Linked DNA regions of Thiocapsa rosea. The protein of the gene in region 1 interacts with the protein of each later gene in a pairwise test. Links are inferred from orthologs where the notes say so. Each region holds a gene or a part of one and is shown on either strand. Other genes may lie near its edges.

Region 1 (14,926 bases):
CCAGCCCGGACCAGAGCACGGCGATCGCCGTGCCTTGCCGAAACTCCGCCGAGATGCAGGTCCGGCCGACCTCCAGGAGACGGCCCTTAAGGCGGGGGATCGCCCCCAAGTCGAATTCGCTCTCGGAATAGAACCGACCGATGCGCGCGGCGTTGCGGTCGGTCAGGATCCGGGTACAGCCGACGACCTCGCCGCTGCGCGTGTCGCGAACCAAGAGGTGCTGGCAGTAGGCATCGAAATCGTCCACGTCCAGTCCGTTCGGGCCCGTCTTCAGCTTTGCGCCCAACTCCTCGCCGAACACCCGATACCTGAGGGCTTGTGCCTCGCGGATCTCCGGCTCGGACGCGGCGAGCTCGACAAACAGGCGTTCCCCGCGCTTGGCGGTCAACGCAGACGCAGTCGCAACCATTGCATGCCCTCGGAAAAAGAACCATTGCGTGGAGGGCCATCATAGATTCGGAGTGTTGCGGGCGTATGTGGGCTGCGTGACGCCGCTGTGAACGTCGACGTGAGGGGCGCCGAGATGCGAGCCGGGATGCGAGCCGGGATGCGAGCAAGCGACGTTGCTCCCCGGGGTTCAGGGCCTCAACGAGATGACGGGCCACCCGCGCGACAGGGCCGTTGCGCGCAGTTGCGGATCGGGGTCGACCGCGACCGGCCGATCGACGCGTTCAAGGAGGGGGAGGTCGTTGTGCGAGTCGCTGTAGAAGCTGCTCCCGCCGAGGGTCTCCCGATGCTCGCCCAGCCAGGTCTGCAGACGCTCGACCTTGCCCTCCCGGAACGCCGGTTGGCCGGCAGGCTCGCCGGTGAAACGCCCGTTCTCCTCCGCCGGCAGCGTCGCGATCAGATGCGCAATTCCGAAGCGCTGCGCGATCGGGGCCGTGACGAAGGCATTGGTCGCCGTGATGATCATGAGGGTGTCTCCGGCCTCGCGGTGCGACTCGACGAGGTCTTTGGCGGCCGGGAGCATGATGGGCGCGATCAGCTCGGCGACAAAGCGCTCGCGCAGCGCCTCGAGATGCGTGCGCGGGTGATCGCGCAGCGGGCGCAGGGAGAACCGTAGGAACTCCGCGATATCCAGGGTCCCGTCCTTGTACTCGCGATAGAAGCGCTCGTTTTCGCGCTCGTAGTGATCTGCATCGACGATCCCCTCGGCGGCGAGGAAGCGACCCCAGAGATAATCGGAGTCGCCTGCCAAGAGGGTGTTGTCCAGATCGAAGATCGCCAGCGCCATGTCCTTCATCCTTCTTCGGTTGATGTCGTGCGGTGCGAGGTGCATCGGCGTCCTGCTCGTGCGCCGGTGTGTTGTCTCGCTTCACAGGATGGTCGCGGAATCATGCCGGGGTTTCAAGCCGGGGCGGGCGACTTCGCCCGATGGCCCGTCATGGGGCGCGAGGCGGTTTCAGAGGGCATGCGAAAGCCATTGAATGGCAATCGCTTATATTAGGTGTCTGCTTGCCGGTCATGCGCCGGATGTGGAAGAATGAGGCATCATGGCCTCACGGACTCGGTTCCTTGATCGATCACGACGGTTTCAGACCCAACGTCGGCATTATCCTGAGCAATCGGGACCGGCGACTATTTTGGGGTCGTCGCGTCGGACAGAATGCCTGGCAGTTTCCGCAGGGCGGGATCCATTCCGACGAGACGCCCGAGCAGGCCATGTATCGCGAGCTCGAGGAGGAGGTCGGACTTCAGTCCAGGCAGGTCACCATTCTCGGATGCACCCGCGGTTGGCTCAGATATCATCTCCCCAAGCGCTATATTCGTCGGCATTGCGGTCCAACCTGCATCGGTCAGAAGCAGGTCTGGTTCATGTTGCGTGTGGATTGCGGCGAGGACGCCTTCTGTCTGGACAAGACCGACAAGCCCGAGTTCGATGCCTGGCGCTGGGTCCGCTACTGGCAGCCGCTGCATGAAGTGGTCTACTTCAAGCGGCGTGTCTACATGCAGGCGCTCGAAGAGCTCGCCCCGAGCCTCTACCCCGAGGGTCCGCCCGCCCGCGAGGACAACCAGTCCCGGGTGGTCGGCTTGATGCACCAGCGCGGACGATGACAGGTCTCGCCGCGGATCACCTCGAGCGAGGGTCGGTGGGGCTCGAAAGCGGCGCGTCGGTCGTCGGATCCTCGGCGGCTCCGGGCCAGCGCTTGCCGATGCTCGAATCGCTGCGCCGCATCGTGCAGGAGGTCAACAACGCACCCGACCTCGAGCGCGCGCTCACCATCATCGTTCAGCGGGTCAAACACGCCGTCGGGGCCGACGTCTGCTCGGTCTATCTCAACGACTTCGACAACCGTCGGCATGTCCTGCATGCCACCGACGGGCTGCGCGCCAGGGCGGTCGGTCGGGTGCGGTTGGAGCTTGGGCGGGGGCTGATCGGTTTGGTCAGCGAGCGCGCCGAGCCGATCAACCTCGACGACGCGGTCAGCCATCCGCGCTACCAGCGCATCACGGATACCGGCGAAGAGCACTATCACGGATTCCTCGGTGCGCCGATCATCCAGAATCGCAAGGTCTTGGGCGTGCTGGTCCTGCGACAACGCGAAAAGCGCCATTTCGGCGACGACGAGGTGACCTTCGTCGTCACTCTGGCGTCCCAGCTCGCCGGCGCCATCACCTTCGCACGCACCAACGGCGAGCTGGCGCGTCTGCAGGATGACGGGATCCCGCAGCGCTTTCTGCCCGGCTTGCCCGCCTCGCCCGGCATCGGCATCGGGACCGCCGTGGTGGTTTATCCACCGGCCGATCTCAACGCCGTTCCGGATCGGCGCGCGGAGAATGCGGACAACGAGGCCAAGGATTTTCTCGGTGCCGTGGAGCATGTGGCCGAGGACCTGGATCGCTTCGCGGCTCGGACCCAGGCGCATCTCAGTGCCGAAGACATGGCCCTATTCGACGCCTGGCGTCTGATGCTCGAGAGCGACACCCTGATCGACGGGACACTCTCGCGCATCCGCGCGGGCAATTGGGCGCCCGGGGCGCTGCGCGAGACGATCGCCGAGCACGCCAAGGTGTTCGACGACATGGACGATGCCTATCTGCGCGAACGCGCCTCGGACGTGCGTGATCTCGGTCGCTGCATCCTGACCCATCTGCAGAAGTTGGCCGCGGCGCCGATTCAGTACGTCCCCAACACCATCCTGGTCGGCGACGAGATCAGCGCGATGCAGATCGCCGACGTCCCGCGCGAGATGCTCGCCGGGATCGTCTCGACCACCGGCTCGGGCTCCTCGCATGTCGGCATCCTGGCCCGCGGGATGGGTGTGCCGGCGGCGATGGCCGTCGCCGACCTGCCGGTCGGGCGTGTGGAGGGACGCGAGCTGGTGGTGGACGGTTATCGCGGGCGGGTCTACGTCGCACCCGGTCCGGCCGTGCGCGCCGAGTATCAGCGTCTCGCCGAAGACGACGCGGCCCTGACCAACGAGCTGCAGGCGTTGCGCCATCTCCCGGCCGAGACCACCGACGGCTATCTGGTGCCCCTTTATCTGAACACGGGTCTGGTCTCCGAGGCGCGTCCGCTCGGCATCGAGGAATCCGCGGGTGTCGGACTCTACCGCACCGAGCTGCCTTTCATCGTGCGCGATACCTTTCCGGGCGAGGCGGCGCAGATGTCGAACTATCGGCGGGTGCTCGAGCTGTTTGCTCCGCGACCCGTGACGATCCGGACCTTGGATATCGGCGGGGACAAGCCGTTGCCCTATTTTCCGATGCACGAGGCCAATCCCTTCTTGGGCTGGCGCGGCATCCGGATCACGCTAGACCAGCCCGAGATCTTCTTGACCCAGGTTCGCGCCATCCTGCGTGCGTCCATCGGGTTGGATAATCTGCAGATCCTCCTGCCCATGATCAGCACGGTCGGCGAGGTCGACGAGGCACTGCTGCTCATCCATCGTGCCAACGAGGAGCTGCTCGAAGAGGGCTATCAGGTCAAACTGCCGCCGATCGGCGTGATGATCGAGGTCCCGGCCGCCGTCTACCAGTGTGAAGCGCTTGCGCGACGGGTCGATTTTCTTTCCGTCGGGACCAACGACCTCACCCAGTACCTACTCGCGGTCGATCGCAACAACGCCCACGTCGCGAAGCTTTACGACGAGTTTCATCCGGCGGTCTTGCGTGCGCTGCTGCAGATCCTCGCAGGTGCGCGCGTGCATGGTCGCGAGGTGAGCGTTTGCGGGGAGATGGCCGGGGATCCGCTCGCGACCTTCCTCCTGCTCGGGATGGGTGTGCATAGTCTGAGTATGGGGGCCGGAAGCCTGCTGCGCGTGAAGCGCGTCATCCGCAGCATCAGTCGGGCACGCGCCCGCGAGGTGCTCAAGGTGGCGTTGCAATGCGAGGATGCGGCGTCCGTGCGGCGCCTGCTCCTGGATGCGCTCGAAGCGGTCGGGCTCGGGGGCTTGGTGCGTCCGGGTAAGTAGCCGGTGCCGGGATACTGGGTTTCGGTTCAGCGATTGGTTGCAGTGGGCTCGGCGGTCTCCGGAAAGCCCTTCCCGGGATTGAGGATCCCGGCCGGATCGAATTGGCGCTTGATGTCGCGCATGAGTGCGAGCACGGGTGCCTCGATCTCGCGGTCGACGAAGTCGCGCTTGGCGATCCCGATCCCGTGCTCGCCCGAGAGCGTGCCGCCGAGCTGCAGTACGAGCGAGAACATCGCGTCCAGGCACGCATGTGCGCTCTCCACCGCCGCCGGGTCGTCCGGGTCGATCAAAAGATTCACATGGATGTTGCCGTTGCCCGCATGACCGAAGTTCACGATCTGCACGCCGCTCTCATGCGAGAGCCGCTCGAGGCCCTCGATGAGTTCGCCCATGCGCGAGACCGGGACGACAATGTCCTCGTTGATCTTTTTCGGCGCGATATGGCGCAAGGCCGGGGAAAGTGCCTTGCGGGTCTTCCAGAGCGCGGCGACCTCCGCGGCCGACTCGGCGCAACGCAGCTCGATCAGGCCGGCATGGTGGGCGGCTGCGGCGACCGCGGCGACGGACTGATCGATACAGGCGGCGGGTCCGTCGACCTCGATCATCAACAGGGCGCCGACGCCCTCGGGCAGGTCGAGCCCCGCATGGCGCCGGACGGCGCGGATTGCCGCGGCGTCCATGATCTCCAAGGCACAGGGGATTACGGGCTGCGCCATGATCGCAGAGACGGCAGCCGCGGCCGCGTGGATATCCGCATAGGCCGCGCGCAGCGTGCGCTTGGCCTCGGGCCGCGGGGTGAGCTTCAGCGTCGCTTCGGTAATCAGGGCAAGCGTGCCCTCCGAGCCGATGATGAGACGTGTCAGGTCGTAGCCGACCACGCCTTTGGTCGTGAGGACGCCCGTGCGCAGTCGCTCGCCGCGACCGCTGATCGCCGTCAGTCCAAGCGTGTTTTCGCGCGGTGTCCCGTACTTGACCGCCCTCGGCCCCGCCGAGTTGTAGGCGAGATTCCCGCCGACGGTGCAGCTCGCCGCACTGGTGGGATCCGGCGGCCAGAAGAAACCGAAGGCGCCGACGGCCTGTTGAAGCTGCTCGTTGAGCACCCCGGGCTGCACGACGGCCAGGCGATCCTCCGGTGCGATGCGCAGGATGGTATCCATGCGCTCGAAGGAGAGCACGATGCCGCCGTGGTCCGGAACCGTCGCCCCGGTGGTGCCGGTCCCGCGCCCACGTGCGACGAGCGGAATGCCGGCGTCGCGGCAGAGCACGACCAGGGCCATGATCTGCGCCTCGTCGGCGGCGAACACGACCCCTCGGGGCAGTGCGTGGAGTCTGCTGTTGTCGTATCCATAGGGCCAGCAATCGGCCGGATCCGTGAGCAGGTGCCCGACCCCGGCGATCCGTGCAAGACTCTTCAGAAACCCCGGCGACAGCTCAGGTGTTGGTATCGTCGACATACTCGAAGAGCTTCACCACACGTTTGACGCCCGGGACGTAACTGGCCTTTTCCGCCGCGGCTTCGGCTTCCGCGGGGCTGACCAGACCCATCAGAAAGACCTCACCGTCGTTCGTGACCACCTTGACCCGGGTCGGGTCGAATCCGGGCAGCCGCACGCCGATCAGGTCGGTGTTGACGCGGCCGGTAATGAAGGTGTCTTCGGCCTGACGTCTCATGTCGAGCCGTGGGCCGACTCTGACCTCGTCGACGACCCGTTGCACCTTGCCGATGCGGCTCACCAGCGCTGCGGCCTCTTGGCCCACCTCGGTCGTGTCGGCGTTGCCGGTGAGCAGAAGGGTGCGGTTGTAGCTGGTCGCCGAGATCTGCGAGCGGTCCCTGACACCGCTGTTGCGCAGCAAGGCGGTCATCGCCTCCAGCTCGATCTGCTGATCGTCGAAGATCACGCTGGCGGGGCGTCTGTCGTGAACCGTCGCGGCGGTACCGACGGCAGCCGCCCCGATAAGCATCGGCGCGCACCCTGAGAGGAGCGTCGCGCCGAGCAGCAGCAGGGCCGCTGCGGAGCGTCGCGGTTGCGTCATCGACCGCGCGACCGCGCCGGCTTGACCGAGCTGCGTGCGCGTGAGGAGGCCGAAGAGCGGTTTATGATTCAACGGTAAAGGCATTTTTGATCCATTCGATTCGGTCTTCGCTACTGATCGCGACCACGTCGAATCGACAGGGTAACATGGTCGGGTGAGCTTGAAGATAATGGCTCGCGGCCGCCGTCAAACGCTGTTGCTTGCGTCGGTCGACCGTCTCGGCGGGCGTTCCGAAGCGCTCCGAGCGTCGGTATCGAACCTCCACGAAGACCAGCGCTTCGCCGTCGCGCATCACCAGGTCGATCTCCCCGAAGCGGCAGCGGTGATTGCGTGCGATGGGTTGCAGATGCCGGCGTTTCAGATAGTCCTCGGCGAGCCGCTCCTTGGCGTCGCCGACACCCCGGGTTCCGGCTGCTTTGCCGGTTGTCCCCGAGGACGCGCGACGGGGGTCGCCGCTCAAGGGTTCTCCGAGGCCGGCGTGTCGGATGACTCCCCGGCCTCGAGCACGCCCGTCTCGCCGAAACGTCCGAGCGCGAGCTGGCGCTGGATGCGGCCCAGCGCGTCGACCGAGAGACCGCCGGTCTGTCCCGGATAAAAGGCGCCCGGGCTTTTAGCCAGCGCGGGCAGTCGCGGAGCGATTCGGTAGGCGTCGATCCCCATCGCGTACAGACGGGCCAACGGATTGGCGACCTCGAAGGAGGATCCGCTCAGGCGTCGCCGCGACAGGGCACCCTCTGCGCGATTGTTCAGCATCCAAGGGATATCGACGAAATACAGCCCCGCCAGCACCCGGTCGCGGGCCGGATCGAAGACGCCGGAGTAAACGTGCGAGGTAGACATCACCGTCACCGACGATCTGCTCAGCCGGATCTGCGGATACAGCTTGTGCGCGAGCTCGTTGGTCGCGACCAGGAAGACGACATCCGCCTGCGAGTCGCCGAGCAGGCTGGTCACCGTCTTCTCGAAGCTTCGCGCCGTCGGGCTGTAGACGGCTTCAGCCTCCAGCGTTCCGCCCAGTCGGCGCCATTGGTTGCGGAATGCACTGGCCAGACGCGCTCCCCAAGGCCCCTCGGGATACAGCACCGCAGCGCGCTTCAGACCCATCGCGGCGGCCTTGTTGGCGACCTCCGCCGCCTCGTTCTCGGGCGAGAGCGAGAACTGAAAGAGATTCGCTGCGGGCTGGCTGTCGCGGGTCGTCTGGTTCAGGGCCAGCGTCGGCACCGCGAGTGCGGGGCCGGCCGCGAGGCTGTCCACGGATTCCTTTTCGAGCGGGCCGATGACATAGTCCGCGCCGGCTCCGACGGCCTGCGCGTGAATGGCGCGCGCGCGCGCGGTCTGGCCGCTGTCGATGAAATCCAGTGCCGGTCGGTTGCCGCTGCTGTCTGCTCGGCTGGCGGCCTCGATGCCCTCCTTCACCGATGTGGCCGCGCCGGCGAAGCGTCCCCCGCGCGGGAGCATGACCGTCACGCTGTCGCCCGAGGCGTATCCCCCGGACAGGAACTTGACATACGCCTCGGCCAGCCTCGGATGGGCGGGATGGCCGAGTCGTTTGGCGTGCTCTTGACGATAGCGGGTCTGGAACGTCGCAGGATCCGCGCCCGCGTCGTGCGCCAGGAGTGCGATCTCCGCCCAGCCTCTCAGTGTTCCGCTTCCGCTGCGCGCGAGTTTGCGCAGTTCTTCGCTGCTCAGTGCGCTCAAGGTCGTGATCAGCGAGACTTGATTCAGTAGACGCGCGTCCTCGTTGTCGAGCAGCCGATCGAGCGCGATCAGCGACTCGGCCGAGGCGACGGGGTCGTTGGCGAGACGCTGGGCGGCGGCGAGCGTGCCGAGCCGTTGAATCCTCAAATCCCTCGGCAAGGTTTGGACCTGCATGGCCTGGAGTCGCGCGATCGCATCCTTGGGGCGTCCGTCCAAGAGCGCGAGATCCGCCTCGATCAGCAGGAGCTGCTCGCGTTGCCCGATCGTGAGTGCCGGGCGCGAGACCTCGCCGATGGTCTGCTGTGCTTGCCGGGTGTCGCCCGCGGAAAGAAAGGCGCGAGCCGCCTTCAACTGGAGTTGCTCGCGTGCGGGCGGCGTTGCTCCCTTTGCGATGTCCAGATAGGCCTTGGCCGCCGCGTCCGCCTGTCCTTGGGCGGCGAGTGCATCGGCTTGTTTCAGCGGCTCTCCTGCGACCGGCGCCAGCAGGCGCGCCTCGTCCCGGACCGGATCGATCGCGCATCCGGCCAGTGAAAGGGCAACGAGTGAAACGGCAGCGAGTAGAGCGATGACTGTGATCGGAGTGGACAGGGGACGGTGGTCAACGCGATTCTTGGGCATGATCCGTTCCGGTTCGAGACGTTGGGAGGCTAAGGTGCAGCAGTCAGCGGGGGTACTATACGTGGTCGCCACGCCGATCGGCAATCTCGGGGACATGACCGATCGGGCACGTAAGGTGTTGAGCGAGGTCGATTTGATCGCGGCGGAGGATACCCGTCAGACGCTTCGGTTGCTGACCCATTTCGGCATCTCGTCCAAGCTGGTGGCCTATCACGACCACAACGAGGCCAGCGTTGCGCCTCGGCTCCTCGCCGAGATCGAGACCGGCCGGAGCGTCGCGCTCGTCTCCGATGCGGGTACGCCGCTGATCAGCGATCCCGGCTTCAGCCTCGTGGCTGCGGCGCGCGAGCGTGGTATGAGCGTTGTCCCGGTGCCGGGCGCGAATGCCGCCATCTGTGCACTCTCGGCGGCGGGTTTACCGAGCGATCGCTTCCTGTTCGTCGGATTTCCCCCGCGCACCCGATCGCATCGCCTGGCCTGGCTCGGCGAGCTCAAGGGGGAGCGGGGTACGCTGATCCTCTACGAGAGCGGCAAACGGATCCTCGCCACCCTGCATGATCTCGGTGAAGCCTTGGGCGAGACACGGCGTCTGGTCCTCGCGCGCGAGCTGACCAAGCACTTCGAGACCTTCCTCGTCGGCACCGCGTCGGAGTTGGCGCAGCGCGTCGAGGGCGACGCCGAGCAGCGCCTCGGCGAGCTGGTCGTGCTGGTCGAGGGAAACGCCGATACGACAGATCCGGATCGCGCGGAGGCGGAGCGGGTCCTGCGCATCCTCGGCGAGACCTTGCCGCTGGCTCAGGCCGTGGCGATCGCGGCGCGCCTGACCGGCATCAAGAAGAATGCGCTCTACCGATTGGGCCTCGAGTTGGATTTGGGTCAAGCTGCCCGGGATGTCGCCGCGACGGACACGCAGATGTGAGGCGTGACGGTGCGGCACGCGTTCGCGATATCGACCGAGACCGGAAGCCCCGGTTGGCGCTATACTTGGCGGCTGGGAGTCGGCCGGACAGCCGCGCTCGCACTTCGTGGCGAGGGAGGAAAGTCCGGGCTCCGTAGGGCAGGGTGCCAGGTAACGCCTGGGGGGCGCAAGTCCACGGAAAGTGCCACAGAAAAGATACCGCCGATCCCGTCTACATGACGAGAGGTAAGGGTGAAATGGTGCGGTAAGAGCGCACCGCGCTGGTGGCAACAGCAGCGGCAGGGTAAACCCCACCCGGAGCAAGACCAAATAGGGGGGCATGCAGCCCTGTGCTGCAGCGCGCGGCCCGCGCGTGCTCCCGGGTAGGTCGCTCGAGGCGTACGGTGACGTACGTCCCAGATGAATGGCTGTCCTCGACAGAACCCGGCTTATAGGCCGGCTCCCAGATCCTTCCCTCGACCCGTCACGGGGACCCTGCCGCGGATCCGACCGACGGCAGCCGGGCTGGCGCGTCCCCGTTGTTTGATTCTCTCCTGTAAACCCCTTCAGCTTTATCCTTTAGTCGCATGAAAACAAATGTTTTCCGCGAGGTTATGCTGTACTCGGGGCGTCGCATCTAAGTTGCTGTCTGTCAAGAATTAAAGGTATGCATTACCTTGACGATCCCGTTGGGCAGCTCTAAGATGAAGCTCAAGTGGGGGAAAGTGGGGAGTTGGGGAAGGAGTCGCCTGGCGCAAGTCACCACAGGGGGCTGCCGTGTTTCGGGGGGTCTTTATCGTCAACCTCGACGTCAAAGGGCGTCTTGCGGTTCCTGCAAAATACCGCGAGCGGCTGCAGTCGTCGTGCAACTCTCAGCTCGTCGTTACCGTCGATCGCGATCGCTGTCTCTTGCTGTACCCCGAGCCCGAGTGGGAGCTGATCGAGGCAAAGCTCGCCGCGCTTCCCGCGTTCGACAACACGGCCCGTGCGATCCAGCGCCTCTATATCGGCAACGCACAGGAGGTCGAGATGGACGCCCAGGGCCGAATCCTGCTGCCGCAGTACCTGCGTGATTTCGCCTCGCTTGATAAACGTGTCGCCTTCGTCGGTCAGGGCTCGAAATTCGAGCTCTGGGACGAGCCCGCATGGAACGCGCGCAACGAAGCGGCCCTCAGCGATGCGGGTATCGGAGAGTTGGCGACGGCGGCCGGGCTCGGTTCCTTGACGCTTTAGAGTATCCCTTTGATTGAACAACAACATCTGCCGGTTTTGCTGGAGGAGAGTGTGCACGCCTTGGTCGTCGATCCGAACGGCATCTATGTCGACGGCACCTTCGGGCGTGGCGGGCACAGTCGTGCCGTTTTGGCGCGCCTCGGCGGGGCGGGTCGACTGATCGCGATCGATCGCGATCCCGAGGCGGTCTCCGCGGGGCACGCGCTTGCGCGTATCGACGGGCGCTTCACGATGGTGGCCGGTCGGTTCGGCTCGATCACCGAGCTGCTCGCGCACATCGGCGTCCAGGGCAACCTCTGCGGTTTGCTGTTGGATTTCGGGGTGTCCTCGCCTCAGCTCGACACGGCGGAGCGCGGCTTCAGTTTTTCGTCCGAGGGTCCGTTGGATCTGAGGATGGACCCCACCCGCGGCGAGTCGGGGGCGCAATGGCTGGCCCATGCCTCCGAAGCCGAGATCGTCAAGGTCCTGTTCGACTTCGGCGAGGAGCGTTTCGCCAAACGCATCGCGCGCAATATCGTTGCGCAGCGCAGCGAGAGCCCCTTGACGACGACGACCCAGCTCGCGGCCTTGGTTGCGCGGTCGGTGCCGACACGCGAGCCCGGCAAGCACCCGGCAACTCGGACCTTCCAGGCCCTGCGCATCCGGATCAACGACGAACTCGATGAGATTCAGGATTGCCTGCGCCAATCCTGCGACCTTTTGGCACATGCCGGACGGCTGGTCGTCATCAGTTTTCATTCCCTGGAGGACCGTATCGTCAAGCGTTTCATGCGCACGCAGTCGCGCGGTCCCGTCCTGCCCAAAGGTCTTCCGGTCACCGCGGAGGAATCGCTCGGGCGCTTGCGCATCCTCGGCAAGCCGGTGCGTCCTTCGCCCGACGAGGTCGCGTCCAATCCACGTGCACGCAGCGCCATCATGCGTGTCGCGGAGCGCCTCTCATGAGTGCGCGACCGCTCTGGATTCTGATCGGGTTGGCCTTGGCCGTGACCCTCTCGGCGGTCGCCGTGGTGTACACCAAGTACCAGACGCGGATCCATTTCGGTCAATTGCAGGAGCTGCGCGCCCAGCGCGACGCCGTCGACGTGGAGTGGAATCGGCTCCGTCTCGAGGAGGCTGCCCTCTCGACGCACGTTCGGGTCGAGCGTAAAGCCAGGGCCCAGTTGGGCATGTTCAATCCAAGGTTCGAGGATGTCTTGATGATCGAGGAGGTCGGCCGTGCCTACCCGTAACCGCCGTGCCCGACGTCCGGAGCGGCGGCGAGCCAGGCCGAATCTCGCGTTGCGTCGCCGCCTGTTGGTCGGTGTCCTGTCGAGCGCCTTCGTCATCCTCTCGGTGGCGGTCTTCTATCGGCAAGTCGTCGAGACCGATTATCTGCGCAGCGAAGGCGAGCGCCGTTATCTGCGCGTCGGCGAGATTGCCGCGCGTCGCGGCATGATCACCGACCGCAACGGCGAGCCGCTGGCGGTGAGCACGCCGGTGGAAACCGTTTGGGGCGAGCCGCGCAAGCTGGTGGAGCGACGCGATGCGATCCCGCCGTTGGCCGTTGCGTTGGGGCTTGATCCGAAGGCGCTGCAGGAGCGCCTCGACGCCACCTCCCAACGCGGGTTTCTCTATCTCAAGCGGCGCGTCAGCTTCGAGGAAGCGCGCGCGGTGCGACAGGTCATCGCCGATCACAATCTCGGCGGCGTGGACTTCGAGACCGAGTACCGTCGCTTCTATCCGGGTGTCGAGGTCTTCGGGCACGTCCTCGGGTTTACCGACATCGACGACAAGGGCCAGGAGGGTATCGAGCTCACGTACGACTCTTGGCTGAAGTCGGAGCCCGGTCTGCGTCGCGTCATTCGCGACGGTCGACAGCAGATCGTGCAGGAGATCGAGCAGGTCCGTGCGCCGCGACAGGGCGCGGATCTCGCGCTCAGCCTCGACCGACGCCTGCAGTTTCTTGCCTACCGCGAGCTCAAGGCCGCCGTTGCCGAGCACAAGGCGGTCGGCGGAACGCTGGTGGCCTTGGATGTCGAGACCGGCGAGATCCTCGCGATGGTCAACCAGCCGGGCTACAACCCGAACGCCGCGCGCGGCGGCAGCAGCGAGCGTCGCCGCAACCGTGCCGTAACCGACGTCATGGAGCCGGGCTCGACGATCAAGCCGTTCGTCGTGGCCGCCGCACTGGAGCGGGGTTTGATCAAGCCGACCACGACGATCGCGACACGGGGCGGATCGATGGCGGTCGGACGCAACACCGTGAAGGACGTGCGCAACTACGGCAACCTCGATGCGACCGGCGTCATCACCAAATCGAGCAACGTCGGCGTCGTGAAGATCGCCCAGATGATGAGCTACGGCGATCTTTGGGGTCTTTACGATCAGCTCGGCTTCGGCCATGCGACCGCTGTCGGTGTCCCGGGCGAGAGCCGGGGCGTGCTGCGACATCATTCAACCTGGCGCGTCTTCGAGCATGCCACCCAGGCCTTCGGATACGGCCTGTCGGTGACGGCACTGCAGCTGGCGCAAGCCTATGGCGTGTTGGCTGCCGACGGGATCAAGCGCCCGGTCTCCCTGTTGAGGCAGGATCCCGCGTCGCCTGCGCATGGGCCCGAGGAGACGCGCGTGCTCAGCGCCGACACGGCGCGCAAGGTGCGGGCGATGATGGAGACGGTGGTCTCCGACCAAGGCACCGCGAGACGTGCCGCCATCACCGGTTATCGGGTCGCCGGAAAGACAGGAACGGCGAAAAAATCCGCAGGGCGTGCCGGCTATGGCGGCGGGCTCTATCAGGCGGTCTTCGCGGGCTTTGCTCCGGCGGGTTCGCCGCGCCTGGTGATCGCCGTGATGATCGACGAGCCGAAGGGTAAGGCCTACTACGGCGGATTGGTCGCCGCGCCTGTGTTCCAGAAGGTCATGGAAGGCGCCCTGCGTCTGTTCAACGTGCCGCCGGACGATCCGCAGCCCTCGATGCTGCTGGCGCGACGCGAGGTCAAGCCATGATGGCGGACCGCGTCCTCGGCTTCAGCGACCGCGCCCACGTTGTCGAAGCCTTGCGGGAATGGCAGGAGGGGCGCCGGTGATGTGGTCTCTCTCCGAAGCCGTTGCTCGCGCCGGTGGCCGTTTCGAAGGCGAAGATCGCCGCTTCGTCTCGGTCGGCACCGACAGCCGTGCCGATTGCAGCGGCCAGCTCTTCGTCGCCCTGCGCGGCGAGCGCTTCGACGGGCATGACCATGTCGCTGCCGCGCGCGCCGCGGGTGCCGTCGCCGCGATGGTCGACCATCCGCTTCCGGTGGACCTGCCTCAGTGGATCGTCGAGGACACCCGCTCCGGGCTCGGGGCCCTCGCCGCGGCTTGGCGCGATGTCTTCCCCGGTCGGGTCGTCGCCATCACGGGGAGCAACGGCAAGACCACGGTGAAGGAGATGGTTGCCGCCATCCTCGATCAGGTCGGCAGCGTCCGCGCGACCCGCGGCAATCTGAACAACGATATCGGGATGCCCTTGACCCTGTTGAGCGCTCGGGACGAAGACTTTCTCGTCCTGGAAATGGGCGCCAATCACCACGGCGAGATCGGCTATATGACCGACATCGCCCGTCCGGATGTCGCCCTCATCACCAATGCCGGCCGCGCTCACCTGGAGGGCTTCGGCAGCGTCGACGGCGTTGCCCGTGCCAAAGGTGAAATCGCCCGCGGTTTGTCGGGCGACGGGGTGTTCGTCTTCGCCGGCGATTCCCCGTACGCGGGTCTCTGGCGCGAGCTGGCCGCGGGCCGCCGCGCCCTGACGTTCGGACTGGATGGCCCTGCGGATCTCCGGGCCGACCTCCGGGCGGATCGCTCGGCGATCCGGGTCGAGTGGACCGAGGCGGGTTTTGCCACGCACGTCGTCGCGCATCACGAGGGCAAGGCGATCCCGATCGCCCTGCGTCTGGCCGGCGAACACAACGCCCGCAACGCCTTGGCCGCCGCGGCGATGGCGCTGGCGCTCGGGATCGAGCCGGGCGCGATCCAGGCGGGTCTTGCGACGCTGACGCCCGTGAAGGGCCGT
Region 2 (14,954 bases), 1.9 Mb from region 1 along the record:
ACACTCCTGCGATTCTTCTGAAGAACCGCGCCGTTCTTGCTTTTGTTTTTGGAGAGACATGCCATGTCCGAAATCGTCGATGTTCGCGCCCGCGAGGTTCTGGACTCCCGCGGTAACCCCACAGTCGAGGCCGATGTCATCACGGCCGACGGCGCGATCGGCCGCTTCATCGTGCCGTCCGGCGCCTCGACCGGATCGCGCGAGGCATTGGAGCTGCGCGACGGCGACCGCTCCCGGTTCGGCGGCAAGGGCGTCCTGACCGCCGTCGCCAACATCCAAGGCGAGCTGCGCGAGGCGGTCGTCGGCATGGAGGTCGGCGACCAGGCGGCGCTCGATCGCGCCATGATCGCGCTCGACGGGACCGACAACAAAGCCCGCCTCGGCGCCAACGCACTGCTCGGTGTCTCGATCGCCGCCGCGCATGCCGCCGCGCAAGAGAAGGCGCTGCCGCTCTTCATGTCTCTGTCGGCCGGACCCTATCGCCTGCCCGTGCCCATGATGAACATCATCAACGGTGGCGGGCACGCGGACAACAGCGTGGACTTTCAGGAGTTCATGATCCTGCCGGTCGGCGCGCCCAGTATCCGCGAGGCGGTGCGCTACGGTGCCGAGGTGTTCCATGCGCTCAAGTCCGTGCTGCACGGGCGCGGCTTAGCCACCGGTGTCGGCGACGAAGGCGGTTTCGCCCCCGACCTGCCCTCCAACGAGGCGGCGATCGAGGCGATCCTGGAGGCGATCCACAAGGCGGGGTTCAAGGCCGGCTCGGACATCTATCTCGGGATGGACGTGGCCGCGTCCGAGTTCTACGCGGACGGCAAGTATCATCTGAAGGGCGAAGGCCGCACGCTCGACTCCGACGGCATGACCGATCTTCTGCTCGAGTGGGTCGATAAGTACCCCATCATCACTATCGAGGACGGCTTGGCCGAGGGCGACTGGGACGGCTGGAAGCGCCAGACCGAGCGTCTCGGGGACAAGGTCCAGATCGTCGGCGACGATCTCTTCGTCACCAACACCAAGATCCTGCAGGAAGGCATCGACAAGGGCGTTGCCAACTCCATCCTGATCAAGGTCAATCAGATCGGCACCTTGACCGAGACCCTCGAGGCGATCGCCATGGCCCACGCCGCCGGCTACACCGCCGTGGTCTCGCACCGCTCGGGCGAGACCGAGGACACCACCATCGCCGATCTAGTCGTCGCGACCGGCACGGGCCAGATCAAGACCGGCTCGCTGTCGCGCTCCGACCGGGTCGCCAAATACAACCAGCTGATGCGGATCGAAGACCAGTTGGGCGACGAGGCCACCTATGCGGGTCGCTCTGCCTTTAAGTGGCTTTGATGTTTGGCGGGCGGAGGTCGGGCGTCTCCGTCCGCTGCTTCCGACACTGAAGGCACCCGCGATGCGCCTCTTGATCCTCGTGCTGATCCTCTTGCTCGCCGGCTTGCAATTTCGGCTGTGGGTCGGCGAGGGGAGCTTGGCCGAGGTCCACGGGCTCAAGAACGAGATCGCGGCCCAGGAGGAGGAGCTGGTCCGTCTACGCGCGCGCAATCAGGAGCTTCAGGCCGAGGTGATGGACCTGCGCGAAGGGGTCGAGGCACTGGAGGAGCGTGCGCGCCGCGATCTGGGGATGATCAAACCGGGGGAGATCTTCATTCAGGTGATCGAGCGCAAACGCCCGGAGAGCACACCGGCGGAGACCAAGCGATGAGCCTCACCCCCGCCTTGTGGGCCGTGCTTCCGGCAGCCGGGGTCGGGCGCCGCATGGGCAGTGCAACGCCGAAGCAATATCTGGATCTCGCCGGTCGAGCGGTGATCGATCATGCGTTGGATCTCTTCGTGGCGGATGTCAGGATCGAAGGCGTTGTCGTGGCACTGGATCCGACCGACCGTTACTGGGAGGCGACCGTCTATGCCGGCCACCCGAAGGTGACCCGCGCCCACGGCGGGGCCGAGCGCTGTCATTCGGTCCTGAATGCGCTCGATGCACTCGATGCTCGGGCCCATGCCGAGGATTGGGTGTTGGTGCATGATGCCGCGCGTCCCTGTCTGCGCCCGGCCGATCTCGATCGACTGATCGAGGCCCTGATCGAGGACGAGGTCGGCGGCCTGCTCGGCATCCCGGTGCGCGACACCATGAAACGGGCCGAGACGGACGATCGCATCGGCGCCACGGTGGATCGCGCCTCGCTCTGGCACGCCTTTACACCCCAGATGTTTCGTCTCGGCCGGTTGCGGGCCGCACTGACCGACGCGCTGGCCGCCAACGATCTGGTGACCGACGACGCCTCGGCCATGGAGCGTATCGGTCAAGCCCCGCGCCTGATCGAAGGACATGCCGACAACATCAAGATCACGCGCGCCGAGGATCTCCCGCTCGCCCGCTTCTACCTGCAACAGCAGGGGCGGCTGGGCTAACTCCAAACTCTTAGGAGCCTCCTGCCTCCTGCCTCCTTCCCCCTGTATGCTCGCGCGATGGTGGCTGGAGGCCGGGGGCTGAAGGCTGGAGGCTTTCCAACATGCTCATCGGTCAGGGCTTCGACGCCCATCGTTTCGGCCCCGGACGCCCGCTGGTGATCGGCGGTCTGGAGATCCCGCACGATCAGGGCCTGCTCGCGCATTCCGACGGCGACGTGGCCATCCACGCACTCTGCGACGCCTTGCTCGGCGCGGCCGGACTCGGTGACATCGGCCGGCACTTTCCCGACACGGACGCCGCCTTCGCCGGCATCGACAGCCGCATCCTGCTGCGGCGCGTGATCGAGAGCCTCGCCGAGCGCGGGCTGCGCGTGCACAACGCCGATCTCACCATCATCGCCCAGCGCCCCAAGTTGGCGGCCCATATCCCGGAGATGTGCGCCCGTCTTGCCGCCGACATGGGCTGCGACCCCGCGCGCGTGAACGTGAAGGCGACCACGACCGAGCAGATGGGATTCACGGGCCGAGGCGAGGGCATCGCGGCGAGCGCCGTGGTGCTGTTGGCGGACGCCTAAGGTGTCGCTGCCGAGCTGGATCCCGGTTGACTCGCTACCCCGAGCGCACGGCGCTCCACTTGCCATCGGGCGGTTGCGTGCTCGACCCGAGGACTTCCGGGTCGAGGAACAGCTCGGGTTCGCCCCGGACGGCGAGGGCGACCATCTCCTGCTGCGGGTCCGCAAAACCGGCGCCAATACCGAGTGGGCGGCACGTCGTCTGGCGCGCATCGGCGGTGTGTCGGTCTCCACGGTGGGCTATGCCGGCCTGAAGGACCGGCACGCCGTAACGCTCCAGTGGTTCTCGATCCCGCGTCCGCGTGAGGGCATACCGGATTGGTCGGACCTCGCCGAGGAGGGCATCGAGGTCCTGGAAGCGCATCCGCATCGACGCAAGCTCAAGCGGGGCGCCCTGGCCGGAAACCGCTTTGAGATCCTGGTGCGCGAGCTCAACCGCGAGACCGTGCCCGGGCTCGACGAACGGCTTGCGACGATCCGCGCGCGCGGGATCCCGAACTACTTCGGCGAGCAGCGCTTCGGGCATGACCACTCCAATCTGGTGCGTGCCCATGCCCTCTTCGCCGGGACGGCCGGCCGAGTCCCGCGCCATCAGTCCGGCCTCTGGCTCTCCGCCGCACGCTCGCAGATCTTCAACGAGGTCTTGGCCGAACGGGTCGGGCGCGGCGACTGGGACAGTCCGCTCGACGGGGACTGTCTCCAGCTCGCCGGATCCCACTCCTATTTTCTCGCCGAGACGCTCGATGCCCAGACGCGTGCGCGCTGCGACGAGATGGACCTACACCCGACGGGTCCCCTGTGGGGCAAGGGCGAGCTGCCTTCGCGTGGATCGGTCCGACAGCTCGAAGATGCAACCGGCATGCGCTTCCCGACCTGGTGCGACGGGCTTGCCGCCTTCGGTCTGGCGCAGGAGCGCCGCTCTCTCCGTCTGCCGGTGGCCGATTTGAGCGCGCAACGGGTCGAGGACGGACTGCGGCTGGCCTTCTCCCTGCCTGCCGGCGCCTATGCGACGACGGTTCTGCGCGAGCTCGTCGAGATCGGAGGCTCGGTATGATCGTGATCCGGGCGTCCCGGCGCCGATGGGGGCGGGATTTCGGGTGCATCCGCGGGATCTCTTGCGGCTCGGGGCCGACAGCCGCCCTGAAGAGCAAACCGAGCCGCGCCGACGCGCTCGCGTGATGCTCGAGGACACCGGAGTCTTCGTCGGGCTGGCTGTCGCTTTGGCCATCGGTCTGCTGATCGGTGTGGAGCGCGGTTGGAAGGAACGCAGCGCCGAGGAAGGGCGACGCGTCGCGGGTGTTCGCACCTACACCTTGCTCGGGTTTCTCGGCGGGATTTCCGGCCTCGTGGCCGGACCCTCGGGCGGATTGACGCTGGGACTCATCTTCCTGGGGCTTGCCGGCACCCTGACGGTTGCGCACGTCCTGGACTACAGGCACGACGAGGATATCGGCATTACCAGCCTCGTCGCCGGCCTGATGACCTTCTTGCTCGGGGCGCTTGCGGTGCTCGGCGATCCGGCCGCCGCCGCAGCGGCGGCCGTGGTCACGGCCCTGCTGCTCGGGTCAAAGCCGCTGATCCATCGCTGGATCCACGCCATCGAGCAGAAGGATCTCAAGGCCGGTCTTACCCTGCTGCTCATCTCGGTGGTGGCGTTGCCGCTGTTGCCGGATCAGGGGTACGGCCCCTGGAATGCCGTCAACCCACGTGAAACCTGGTGGATGGTGGTGCTGATCGCAAGCATCTCCTTCGTCGGTTATTACGCGATGAAGCTGGTGGGGACTCGGCGCGGGATCCTGTTCACCGGGCTCTTCGGCGGGCTTGCGTCGTCGACCGCGCTGACTCTGCATTTCTCGCGCCTGGCGCGCGCCCGTGTGGAGATGGCCCCCGTTCTGGCCACCGCCATCCTGGTGGCCTGCGCGACCATGTTCCCCCGGATGCTTTTGGTGTCGACGCTGATTCATCCGCCATTGCTGCCGTTCTTGCTCTGGCCTGCCGCGACGATGGCCCTGATCGCCTACGGATTCGCGGCCTTCTACTGGATCACCCAGTCGCACGACGGCGGGGACGCGGACGCGCTTCTCGACAACCCGCTGGAGCTGAAATCCGCGGTCGGCTTCGGGCTTCTGCTGGCGTTGGTCATGGTGTCGGCGAAAGGGATCGAGAGCTGGGTCGGTGCGAGCGGCATCATGATGCTGGCCGCCGCCTCGGGTATCGCGGATGTGGATGCCATTACGCTCGCGATCGCGCGCATGAGCCGGGATGAACTCCCCACGGGCATTGCGGTCTCCAGCATCGTCATCGCTGCGGCGGTCAACAGCCTGGTCAAAGGTATCATCGCGGCTTCGGTCGGTGGCCGTGCGCTGGGTCTGCGCGTCACCCTACCCTTGGTCTCTGCGGGCCTGGCCGGCCTTGCCGTCGCCTGGTGGACGCTTTTTTGAACCTAAACCGCGCCCGGCGGGGTATGCGATGTTCTTGGATGGGATCGGCCCCGGCAGGCTTGACGAGCGCTGGAGTTGGCGTGGTTTAAGTGATTGAAAAAAATTTTAAATTTTAAACCGCGTCTCACCGAGATCGAGGACATCTCCGAAGCCAAACGCAACAGGAAAATGACGCATGTTGCTCTAGACGCGGTTTAAAGGAGGCGAGCGTAAATGAGGATGAGTCAGTTCGGCTTCATGCGCGATCTCGTCGGGGTCGCGGCTTGGGCGCTGACCTCGATGTCGGCAGCCGCCGGGACGGTCACGGCTGAGTTCAGCGAGGAGGAGGCGACGAGCGCGGTTTCGGTGACCGATGCCGTCTACACCACGGACGGCAGTGCGCATGAGTTCACGCTCGCGGCCTATCGCGCTTGGTCGGAGACCCGGTGGCGCGACTACGACCGAAGACAGGATATCTCCCCGCGACAGATGCTCGTTCTGCTTGAGGTCGCCGAGCGCACCGGGGCGAATCTCGGACAGGCGCTCGCCACCGGAGAGATGGAAAGCGCCTACACCTGGAACGACCACGTGCGGCCCACCATCGCCGAGGGCCGGCTGGGCTCGGCGACCGGTGTGTGGCAGTTCCTGCCCGCAACCTTCCATGGCATCATCAAAAAGTACGGCGCCGAGCTGCTGAACGCGACCGAGGCCGCGGCGGATCGCGAGTCCATGGACCTGGGGGAAGGCCCGTTCTCCGACGCGCAGGTCCGTCGCCTGATCCGAGACACTATCGAGGGAGAGCGCGATGCCAAGGACGAGGAGTTGCAGCTGCTGCGTCACAACTTCGCGGTGCTTGCCTTTGCCAAGCACTACCTGAGCCTCGACTCGGGGGCGACGACGCCTGTGGAGGATTATCTCTTTCACTTTCTCGGTGCCGGGGAGGGTCGACGGGTCCTCGCGCTGGCGCGTGGCGAGGCGCGCGATACACTCTGCGTGAAGCCTGTCGAAGAGCCGACGGCGCCCCTGCAGGATTGGCCGGGCGGCGCGGCATCGGGTACCGACATCGCGAGCCTGCAGACGGATATCGGGCGTGATCCCGCGGCGTGGGCCGCCGCGGATCGGCGCCTCGGCTCGGTTCGTGATGGCTCCGAGCCGCTCGGTCTGCGCCGGCCGGATCGGTTGTCCGGGTCGCTGCAGCAGCGTGCGGATGTGATGATTCGCGCACGCCGACCCTCGGACGATGTCGTCGTGTCCAGGCCGGCGCTCATGGACGCGGCCTATGCGCCTGCGCTCGGCGTGCCTTCTGCCTTCGATGCCCCGCCCGCCGTGTCGTCGCAGTGGGGTCTGCCCGCCGACTCGCCGACGGTCACGGGCAACCTCGGGATGTTCTACCGCGACGGCCGAGGGCAGACGCAGCCCTACACCTGGGGCGAGTTCCTGGATCATCTGGCTCGGCGGGTGCGGGCCGAGAGCCAGCCGTCGATGGTGCGGGCCAAGTACGGTGTCGGCTTTGATTTGGCCGGCGGCGATATGCCGGAGCGGGCCTTCGACCCGGCGTCGCCGGTCGAGCCGGCGACCTTCATCCATGGCCCGGACCGACGCGTGACGGTGCCTGCGGCGCTGGTGACCGGGCCGCTCGATCGCGACGAAACCCGTCACTACAAGGCGCTCCTGGCTGAGCTGGTGGGCCGAGGCGAGGACATGCCGATGGAGACGCTGCCGCCGAGTGCGGCCGCGGCAATGCGTCACCTCGGATTCTTGCCCGCGACGGCGTCGGGAACAGAAACGCGCGATCCCGCGGTACAGAAGGCGTTGCGCGATTTCAGAGAAGCGGTCGGTAAGGCCGAGCCGGAAGATCCGGAGCATCGAGATCGCCTCATGCCGGCCGAGCGTGTCGCGCTCGCGATCTACGATCGCCGCATCGCGCGCTATGCCGCGCTGCAGGGCGGCCAGCAGGTGTCCTTGGTCGACGCGCCAGATTTAAGTCGAATCAAGACACTGCCGAGCGGATTGCAGCGATTGGCCGCGCCGCATCTGGTGCAGCTTCAAACGGCCCTGGCCGAGCGCGAGCTCCTGAAACAGCCGACCCAAAAGTCCGTTTGGCGCGACAAGAAAAAGAAGAAGCATGTGTCCTACAAGACCATCCCGTTCGCGGGCAAGGTCGACGCGGCAACAGTCGCCGCGCTCGACGCCTTCCAGTGGCGCAGCGGTCTGCGCAAGACCGGCGGCGCTTTGGATGCCGCGACCCTGGGTCTGCTGGGATTGCCGCCGATGGGTGCCGAGATCTTCCGGCCCTTGTCCGGACCCATGTGCTCGGTTCAGATCTGGGCGGGCAGACCGCCGATCTGCGGGATTCGCCGAGAAACGCAGGGTCCGGCCGACCGCCTGCGTATCGCCGGGGTCGCGGACCTCGACTCGGAGTCTCGGTTCGAGGGCCTCTTCGAGGGTCTGCCGCATGTCCGGTGATCAGACCCCGAGCGTCTCCGCTCGGCGAGCGAAACACGTGCGCGATTGGATCATCAACATCGTGCTGATCCTGGTGATCTTCGGCGCAGTCCAATGGTGGAAGGCGCGACCCTTGGCCTCGGGCGCTGCGCCGCCGCTCGTAGGCGTCACCCTGGATGGACAGGTGTTCGACCTCGCAGCCCTTACCGGACGGCCGGTGCTGGTGCACTTCTGGGCCAGCTGGTGCCCTGTCTGCGGTCTGATGGATGGTGCCGTCGCCGCGATCGCCGAGGACCACGCCGTGGTAACCGTCGCGATGCAATCGGGCGGTCCGCACGAGCTGCGCCGCTACATGGCGGAGACGGGGCACGCCTTCCCGGTCATCGCCGACTCGACCGGGCAGATTGCGCATCGGTGGGGTGTGGTCGGTGTGCCGGCCACCTTCGTGGTCGATTCCTACGGCCGGATCAGCGATGCCGTCGTCGGGATCGCCACCCAGCCCGGCCTGCGTTGGCGTTTATGGCGCGCCGGTTCGGCATTGCCCGACATGACACGGGAGCCTGCCGCATCCGGTTAGCCGTGTGATCAACAGCAAACCGCAATCCAATCGTAAATTAGCGCTTGCTAAATTAGTTTATTCTAATATACTGCTCGCCAGTGGAGGCCGATACGGACTTCACGCTTGCTGCCAACAACATAAATCGATTCGGAGAATAGAATGAACAAGCTTGCTACTGCTGCTGCCATCGCCGCCCTCCTCGGTGCCTCCGCTTCCGCGTCCGCTTGGTGGGGTCCGGGTGCCGGCGGGTACGGCCCGGGCTACGGCTCCGGCCTCGGCGATACCTTCGGCGACATGTTCGGCGACGGCTACGGCAACTTCAATTTCGGCATGAGCGGCGGCGGAAGTGGTCGTGGATATGGCCGCGGTCAGGGCCGCGGCTATGGCTACGGCTACAACAACCCCTACTACGGCTATGGCGCCCCTTACTACGGTGGCGGCTACCCGTATGCCTACCCCTACGCAGCGCCGGTAGCCCCGATGGCGCCCGTTGCTCCGGCTCAGCCCCAAGTCAAGTAAGACCCGCTTGAATCGCCGGCGCGCCTCGGGTGCGCCGGAACGAAAAAGGCCAGGCGTCAGCCTGGCCTTTTTTGTTTTGCGGGTGCGATATGCACGGCGCAAACCCCGATTCGGCAAGGTGTCAGAAATAAGCCGAGCCTCGAATCCTCGCGCTCGATGCGGCTCAGCTCAAGAGCAGCTTGCGGCCGAATGGTTGATCCGGCGTTGCGTAGGATTCGGGTACGGCCCAGATCACCGGCCAGCTCGGGCGAAATCTCGCGGGACCATCCAGGTCGGTCAGGACCACGCCGATATCCGGTCCGTGCTTGTCGGCCTCTTCGAGCAGTGGCGTGAAATCGGTCCCGCCGCCGCCGTTGAATTCGATGTCTCGCAGATCCGATCGTCCGGGCTTGAAATGCGCGACCCGCTGCACCCGGCAGTCTCCGATCACCAGCACCAGTGCGGCCTCCAAGCGTCGTGTGATCGCCTCGATCTCGCCGGCGAAGCGCTCCATCAGGTTCTCCTCGATCGAGCCCGACACGTCGACGATGACCACCAGTCGCGGCACTGACTTCGCCGAGCTGATGCCGGGCTCCCAGGGCAGGCGTCGCCCCGGGCCAATCCGGCCCTGATTCGCGATGTAGGATCGAGCCGGTCTGGACCAGGAGAGATTGGGCTGAATCGAGAGACCGCGTGCCAGCTGGGTGCGCAGGATGTGCTCCCATGGCGTCCGTATTTTGGGCAGATCCGCGATCAGGGCGCGGAGCATGGAATGCGCACCGTCTCCGGCATGCGCACGCAGGATGCGCTCGCTCCACTCGCGCGCCTGCTCGGCCTCCAGCTCGGGTTGCTTCTGCGCGTCGGGTTGCGGGAAGAGATCGGCGTGGGTCTCGGCACCGAGTGACCTGACCCGCGCGGACATCGGGCCGTCCTCGCGCGCCTCCGAGCGCGTCGAGTCCTCGACCGGGTTGCGCGATGCACGACCCTCCTCACCGGGTTGGCTGTCGCCGATGCCGCCGCGGCGACGACTGCGGGTCTTGCGGGCACGGCCCTTGTTTGATGCTCGGCGGTCGTCGATCGCGCGATAGAGGCGCTCGACATCCCATTCGAGCAGGGCTTTGTCGACACCCACATCGATGCCGAGCGTCGCAAGCAGCAGCTTGTCGAGAAACACCGAGGAGACCGGCAGCTCGAGCCAGCTCAGGTGGCTCAAGGCGCTGTTGACGATGGCGTCCGCACAGATGTTGAAGAGTTCGAGATCCACATCGCCCAAGAGATGCTGCAGGTCGAGATAGCGTTGAGGATGTCGCAAGGCGATATGCAGCACCTCGTGCGCGACGAGCCCGACCTGGGCATGAAGCGACAGCCGCTCGAAGGAGGCGCCGTAAAAGACGGTATCCCCGTCGGTCGCGACCGGGCCGGGCTCGATCTCGGGTGGCAAGTCCCTATGCTTGACCCACAGCGCCAACCCGCCCGTGGACGGCGCGAACTCCACCATCTGCTGAATCGCCCGGGTCCCGCGGTGCCGATAAAGATCATTCATCAGGATTCAACTCACCACTCACCACTCACCACTCACCACTCACCACTGATCCCTCATCCCTCGCTCCGCCGCTCCTCCAGGTAATGCCGGTAGCTCGCGCTGTCCAAAACCGTCGCCTCCAACCCGACCTCCAACGCCTTCTGCATGAGAAGCTCCATCGCGAGCGTTTGTGATTCGCGAATCGGCAGCGGGACTTCGCTTCGGATGTCCGGAAACTGCTCGACGATCTCGAGTGCTCGCGCCATGGTGTCTGCGTCGGTACTGGCGGCGAGCAGACCGTAGATCATGCCGTAGAGTCCGTCGAGCGTGCGGGGCAGCAGGGCGGCGGTCTCCGGCCCCGGGCGGCTCGCCAGCAGGCGTACCACGTCGGTGCCGGCCTGGATCTCGCGCAGCACCCCGAAGAACTCCGCCGCGTTGGCGGCCCCGATGCGCCCCTGCACGAAGACCCGTTTGGCGTTCTCGGAGAGCTTGGATTTCAGGACGTTGGAGATGTCCTCCCAACCGCGCGGGCTGGCGCCGATCAGATGGTCGTTGGCCAGTTGCGACTGGGTGTCGTCGAGCTTGTCCGGGCGGACCTTCAGATAGGCCATCACCTCGGGTGCGAAGTCCATGGCCATCGCATGCGCCAGAAAGGAATCGATAACCGTCTGTACGTTGAAATGGAACATGCGATCGGCCAAGGCCGTGCCCATGTCGTGACAGACCGCGCCGTGGAAGCTGGCGTTGCCCGCGGCGACCACCTGCCAACCGTCCGGCAACCGATAGTGACCGACCCGACGGTCGAGGATCAGCGAGTAGGCCGAGATCTGCAGGCGCTGATCCGCTGCCGTGAGTTCGTCGAGAAAGAGGATGCCGTTCGGTTGGTCTGGCGAGGGCAGGAACTCGGGCGGGAACCAGACCGTCTTGGCCAGGGTGTCGTCGGCATAGATGGCGCCGCGGATGTCGACCGGCTCGATCGTGGTCAGGCGCAGATCCACCAAGGGCACCCCGAAGTGATCGGCCACCTGGCGTACGATCGAGGACTTGCCCACGCCGCGCGTGCCCCACAGCATGGATGCACGTCGGCGCAAGGTCGGATCGGAATACTGCTCGACCAGCGCGGCCTTGGCCGCGGCGATCGAGACGGGGGGGATGTTCATCGGATTGCCGAGCATCTTGACTGCTGATCTCCGGTTAAACCGCGCCCGGTAGGATATGCGTAGTTTGTTGGATTGGCTCGACCGCGCCGGCGCCGATAACTGTCGGGGCCGGCGCGGTTTAAAGTATGAAAAAATATTAAATTTTAATCCGCGTTTCGCGAGGTCGAGAACTTCTCCGAAGCCGGCCGCACGCTGAAATCGACGCATGTCGCTCTCAACGCAGATTAAACCGCGTCCCGGTACGACATGCACCCACACCATGTGGCTCGGCTTTTCGTGATCTCAAGACGCGTCAAAGCGGACGTCGTTTTCGTGAATTCTACCTGTCCACGAAACCGGCGGTGTGTTGGGTACGCTGCGCTTTGAGCAACCTCATGTCCTTTCACGCCTCCTGCGTCGAGGTCGTCGGCATCTCGTCGGTCGGGTTCGTCGATGCTTCTCGCCAAGCGGATGCGGTCAAGGGTTTCGGGAAGGGCGGGATCTCGATGCGCGGCATCTCCTTCATCGAGAAGAAGAGCACCATGAGCAGGGGAGGGGAGTGGAAGATCAGCATGCGGATCAGCGATTCATCCGAAAGCTCGAGGAACTGGATCGCGGGTGCGCCGAAGATCAGACCCAAACCGATCAGCAGCGGAAGCGCGCGCCGAAAGGCGACGTTCCAACGTGCCGCGACCAGTCGCTCATGATAGCGTGCCGGTGTTTCGCGGAGCGTCTCGGCCAGATGCTCGACGGTTCGGGTCAGCTTCACCTCGGCGTCGCGGCTGCGGTCGGGCTCCTTGCCGCGTAACCGCAGGGTACTTTTCCAACAGGCTTTCACGCGATTGAGACGACGCCAATCCCATCCGATCACCGCCAGCATGTCCTCGGGCAAGACGATGGTATCGCCGTCCTCGGGGTGCAGCTCCAGCTCGGCCGGCATGCCGCGCCCGGTTTGCGCCTTCATCATCAGGGTCAGACCCGCGACGTGGGCCACGCCGCGCGTCAAGAGCAGGCGCGTCGAAGAGGCGGCGTCGACGGCATCTCCCGCGGCGGATTCCAAACGGTAGCTTCGGGCGATTCTGTATCCGCTTTTCTCGCGAAAATGACGCCTTGGATCCATCGACTCGACGCGATCGAGAAGGTCGCCTGGATCCGGGCCTTCGACCACGAGATCCGCCTCCAAGCCGTCGGGATGGCGTAGGGTGCGTGTGAGCCGGAATCGGTCCGGTTTGGGGTTTTCGAGCAGCAGGATCTCGTGCACGCCGCTGAGTTCTGTCGTGTCCTCGCCGTGATCGAACGGCTTGAAGAGAAGGCGTCGCTCGAGACGGTCGCTTGCGGCGAGGTCGACATGCCGACCGCGCCGCGTAAAGGGTTCGACCAGGGTGAAGATCTCGTGATGTGTCAAAGGATGCGTGCTCATAACCAGTCCTCGCCGGAAACGGATTGGGGAGACCGGGACGTCGCCGCATCCGTATCGAGCCGCGCGTCCGAACCGCAACTGTAACGCCCGAACACCCGTGCACAACATCAACAAATATCCGGTTATCGGTCCGGACACCTGTTCGGTGCTTGGCTGAGCCCGAAGGGGGCAACACGCCGCCCCGCCCCGGTTCGTGCGATCATAGCCGGGTTGCCGAGACCGCCGGGATCGTCGATTCGCGACCATCGCCGATCGCGCGTGTCTCGCGCCGCGATGTCCGACACACCGGAGGTCTTTCGGCTCAGCCCTTTCGACGATTGACGCCCCGGAGCCGCCCATGCTCGAGATTCGTCCCATCCCTGCCTTCGAGGACAACTACATCTGGCTGCTGACCGAGGAGCCGGGAACGGCAGTGGTCGTGGACCCGGGGGATGCCGATCCGGTTCTGGATCGCCTCCATGCCGAGAATCGCATCCTCTCCGCCATCCTGGTCACTCACCACCACGGTGATCACATCGGCGGATTGAGCGTGCTGCGCGCGGTCTTTCCCGATGCGCGCATCTATGGCCCTGTCGACCGGAGGATCCGCGATCTGACCGATCCGCTGGGCGAGGGGACGGTCGTGCGCCCGACGGGCCTGAGCGTTGATTTCCGTGTCATGGAGGTGCCGGGTCATACCTCGACGCACATCGCCTACCTGGGTGCCGGCTGCCTGTTCTGCGGCGATACGCTGTTTGCGGGGGGCTGCGGACGGGTCTTCGACGGCACCTTCGAGCAGCTCTCGGATTCCTTGGACCGAATCGCCGCGCTGCCACCCGAGACGCTGGTGCACTGCGCACACGAGTACACCCTCGCGAATCTCGGGTTTGCCGACTGGGTCGAGCCCGGCAGCCCGGCCCTGAGCGTGCGGATGGAATCCGACCGCAAACGACGGGCGACGGATCGGCCCACGGTCCCGTCGCGTCTGGAGCTGGAACTCGCGACCAACCCCTTCCTGCGCACCCGGGTGCCGGAGGTTGTCCAAGCCGCCGAGCGTGCCGCGGGGCGCCCGCTCGGCTCGGCCCGAGAGGTCTTCAGGGCGCTGCGCCAGTGGAAAGACGATGACTACGACTAAACCGCGCCAAGTGCGGTACGAGATGCTTCTGGATGGGATCGGCCCCGGCAGACTCGACGACCGCTGGAGTCGGCCCGGTTTGGCTCGGGCGTCGCTCGATCATCCGTCGGCCGTGACGCGTCGGCGATCGGTTGTGATTCGGTTCACGCTCGTCGTCGATGCAATTGTACGGCGCATTCGGGAGTCCGCTGCGGCCGCTGTGTTGTTGGCCGGAGTCACGGCGCTGTCCTGCGGCCCGGGCATGGCGCATGCCGAGGAGATCAAGATCGGCGGTACGGGGGGCGCGTTGGCAACAATGCGAATCCTGGGCGAGGCTTATTCAGCGGCGCATCCCGGCACCGAGATCACCGTGCTGCCGAGCCTGGGCAGCAGCGGCGGCATCAAGGCCATGCTGTCGGGCGTCATCCAGATTGCCGTCACAAGCCGGGCGCTGACCGACACTGAGATCAATGCGGGCGCGGTGCAAATTGCCTACGCTCGGACGCCGTTCGTCTTCGCCACCGCCTCTACGAACACGACGACGGGCCTGTCGTTGCAGGAGCTGGTCGAGATCTATGCCGGCAGGTCCGTCCATTGGCCCGACGGCACGCGCATTCGACTGGTGATGCGTCCGACCGGCGACTCCGACAGCGACATGATCAAAAGCATGTCGCCCGCCATGGACCTGGCGCTCTCGGGCGCGGAAACCCGTAAGGGGATGGCGTTCGCCGTCACCGACCAAGATGCCGCCGACAACCTCGAGAGGATCCCCGGTGCCCTTGGACCCTCCACGTTGGCTCAGATTCTCTCTGAAAAACGCGCGCTGAAGGCGCTGGAGCTGGACGATGTCGAGCCCAGCCCGACGACC

The links.
Region 2: the proteins of ftsL (region 1) and ftsB interact in binary tests that used the Escherichia coli proteins (3 or more experiments, as listed by UniProt). The link is inferred for Thiocapsa rosea from one-to-one orthologs.

What each region holds. Positions count from the first base shown.
Region 1 is NZ_RBXL01000001.1:893,286-908,211, reverse strand. Bases 10,518-13,479 are described here. They hold ftsL (cell division protein FtsL), read left to right. Parts: upstream 10,518-11,834; coding sequence 11,835-12,125; downstream 12,126-13,479. Other genes in these bases: BDD21_RS04010 (peptidoglycan D,D-transpeptidase FtsI family protein), read left to right, coding at 12,112-13,479; rsmH (16S rRNA (cytosine(1402)-N(4))-methyltransferase RsmH), read left to right, coding at 10,906-11,838; mraZ (division/cell wall cluster transcriptional repressor MraZ), read left to right, coding at 10,518-10,896. Also shown: BDD21_RS04075 (GNAT family N-acetyltransferase), read right to left, coding at 1-409; BDD21_RS04070 (histidinol-phosphatase), read right to left, coding at 578-1,234; BDD21_RS04065 (RNA pyrophosphohydrolase), read left to right, coding at 1,516-2,055; ptsP (phosphoenolpyruvate--protein phosphotransferase), read left to right, coding at 2,154-4,415; BDD21_RS04055 (FAD-binding oxidoreductase), read right to left, coding at 4,442-5,869; BDD21_RS04050 (BON domain-containing protein), read right to left, coding at 5,847-6,521; BDD21_RS04045 (YraN family protein), read right to left, coding at 6,511-6,909; BDD21_RS04040 (penicillin-binding protein activator), read right to left, coding at 6,906-8,765; rsmI (16S rRNA (cytidine(1402)-2'-O)-methyltransferase), read left to right, coding at 8,800-9,684; more of mraZ, read left to right, coding at 10,441-10,517; more of BDD21_RS04010, read left to right, coding at 13,480-13,881; BDD21_RS04005 (UDP-N-acetylmuramoyl-tripeptide--D-alanyl-D-alanine ligase), read left to right, coding at 13,961-14,926. UniProt on the Escherichia coli protein: Essential cell division protein. May link together the upstream cell division proteins, which are predominantly cytoplasmic, with the downstream cell division proteins, which are predominantly periplasmic.
Region 2 is NZ_RBXL01000001.1:2,784,203-2,799,156, forward strand. What follows is about bases 67-3,056. They hold ftsB (cell division protein FtsB), read left to right. Parts: upstream 67-1,402; coding sequence 1,403-1,711; downstream 1,712-3,056. Other genes in these bases: eno (phosphopyruvate hydratase), read left to right, coding at 67-1,341; ispD (2-C-methyl-D-erythritol 4-phosphate cytidylyltransferase), read left to right, coding at 1,708-2,418; ispF (2-C-methyl-D-erythritol 2,4-cyclodiphosphate synthase), read left to right, coding at 2,520-2,993; truD (tRNA pseudouridine(13) synthase TruD), read left to right, coding at 2,995-3,056. Outside these bases: more of eno, read left to right, coding at 64-66; more of truD, read left to right, coding at 3,057-4,044; BDD21_RS12395 (MgtC/SapB family protein), read left to right, coding at 4,088-5,431; BDD21_RS12400 (peptidoglycan-binding protein), read left to right, coding at 5,645-7,876; BDD21_RS12405 (protein disulfide oxidoreductase), read left to right, coding at 7,866-8,432; BDD21_RS12410 (sulfur globule family protein), read left to right, coding at 8,574-8,933; BDD21_RS12415 (vWA domain-containing protein), read right to left, coding at 9,097-10,455; BDD21_RS12420 (AAA family ATPase), read right to left, coding at 10,509-11,609; BDD21_RS12425 (hypothetical protein), read right to left, coding at 11,977-12,993; gloB (hydroxyacylglutathione hydrolase), read left to right, coding at 13,331-14,107; BDD21_RS12435 (PstS family phosphate ABC transporter substrate-binding protein), read left to right, coding at 14,241-14,954. UniProt on the Escherichia coli protein: Essential cell division protein. May link together the upstream cell division proteins, which are predominantly cytoplasmic, with the downstream cell division proteins, which are predominantly periplasmic.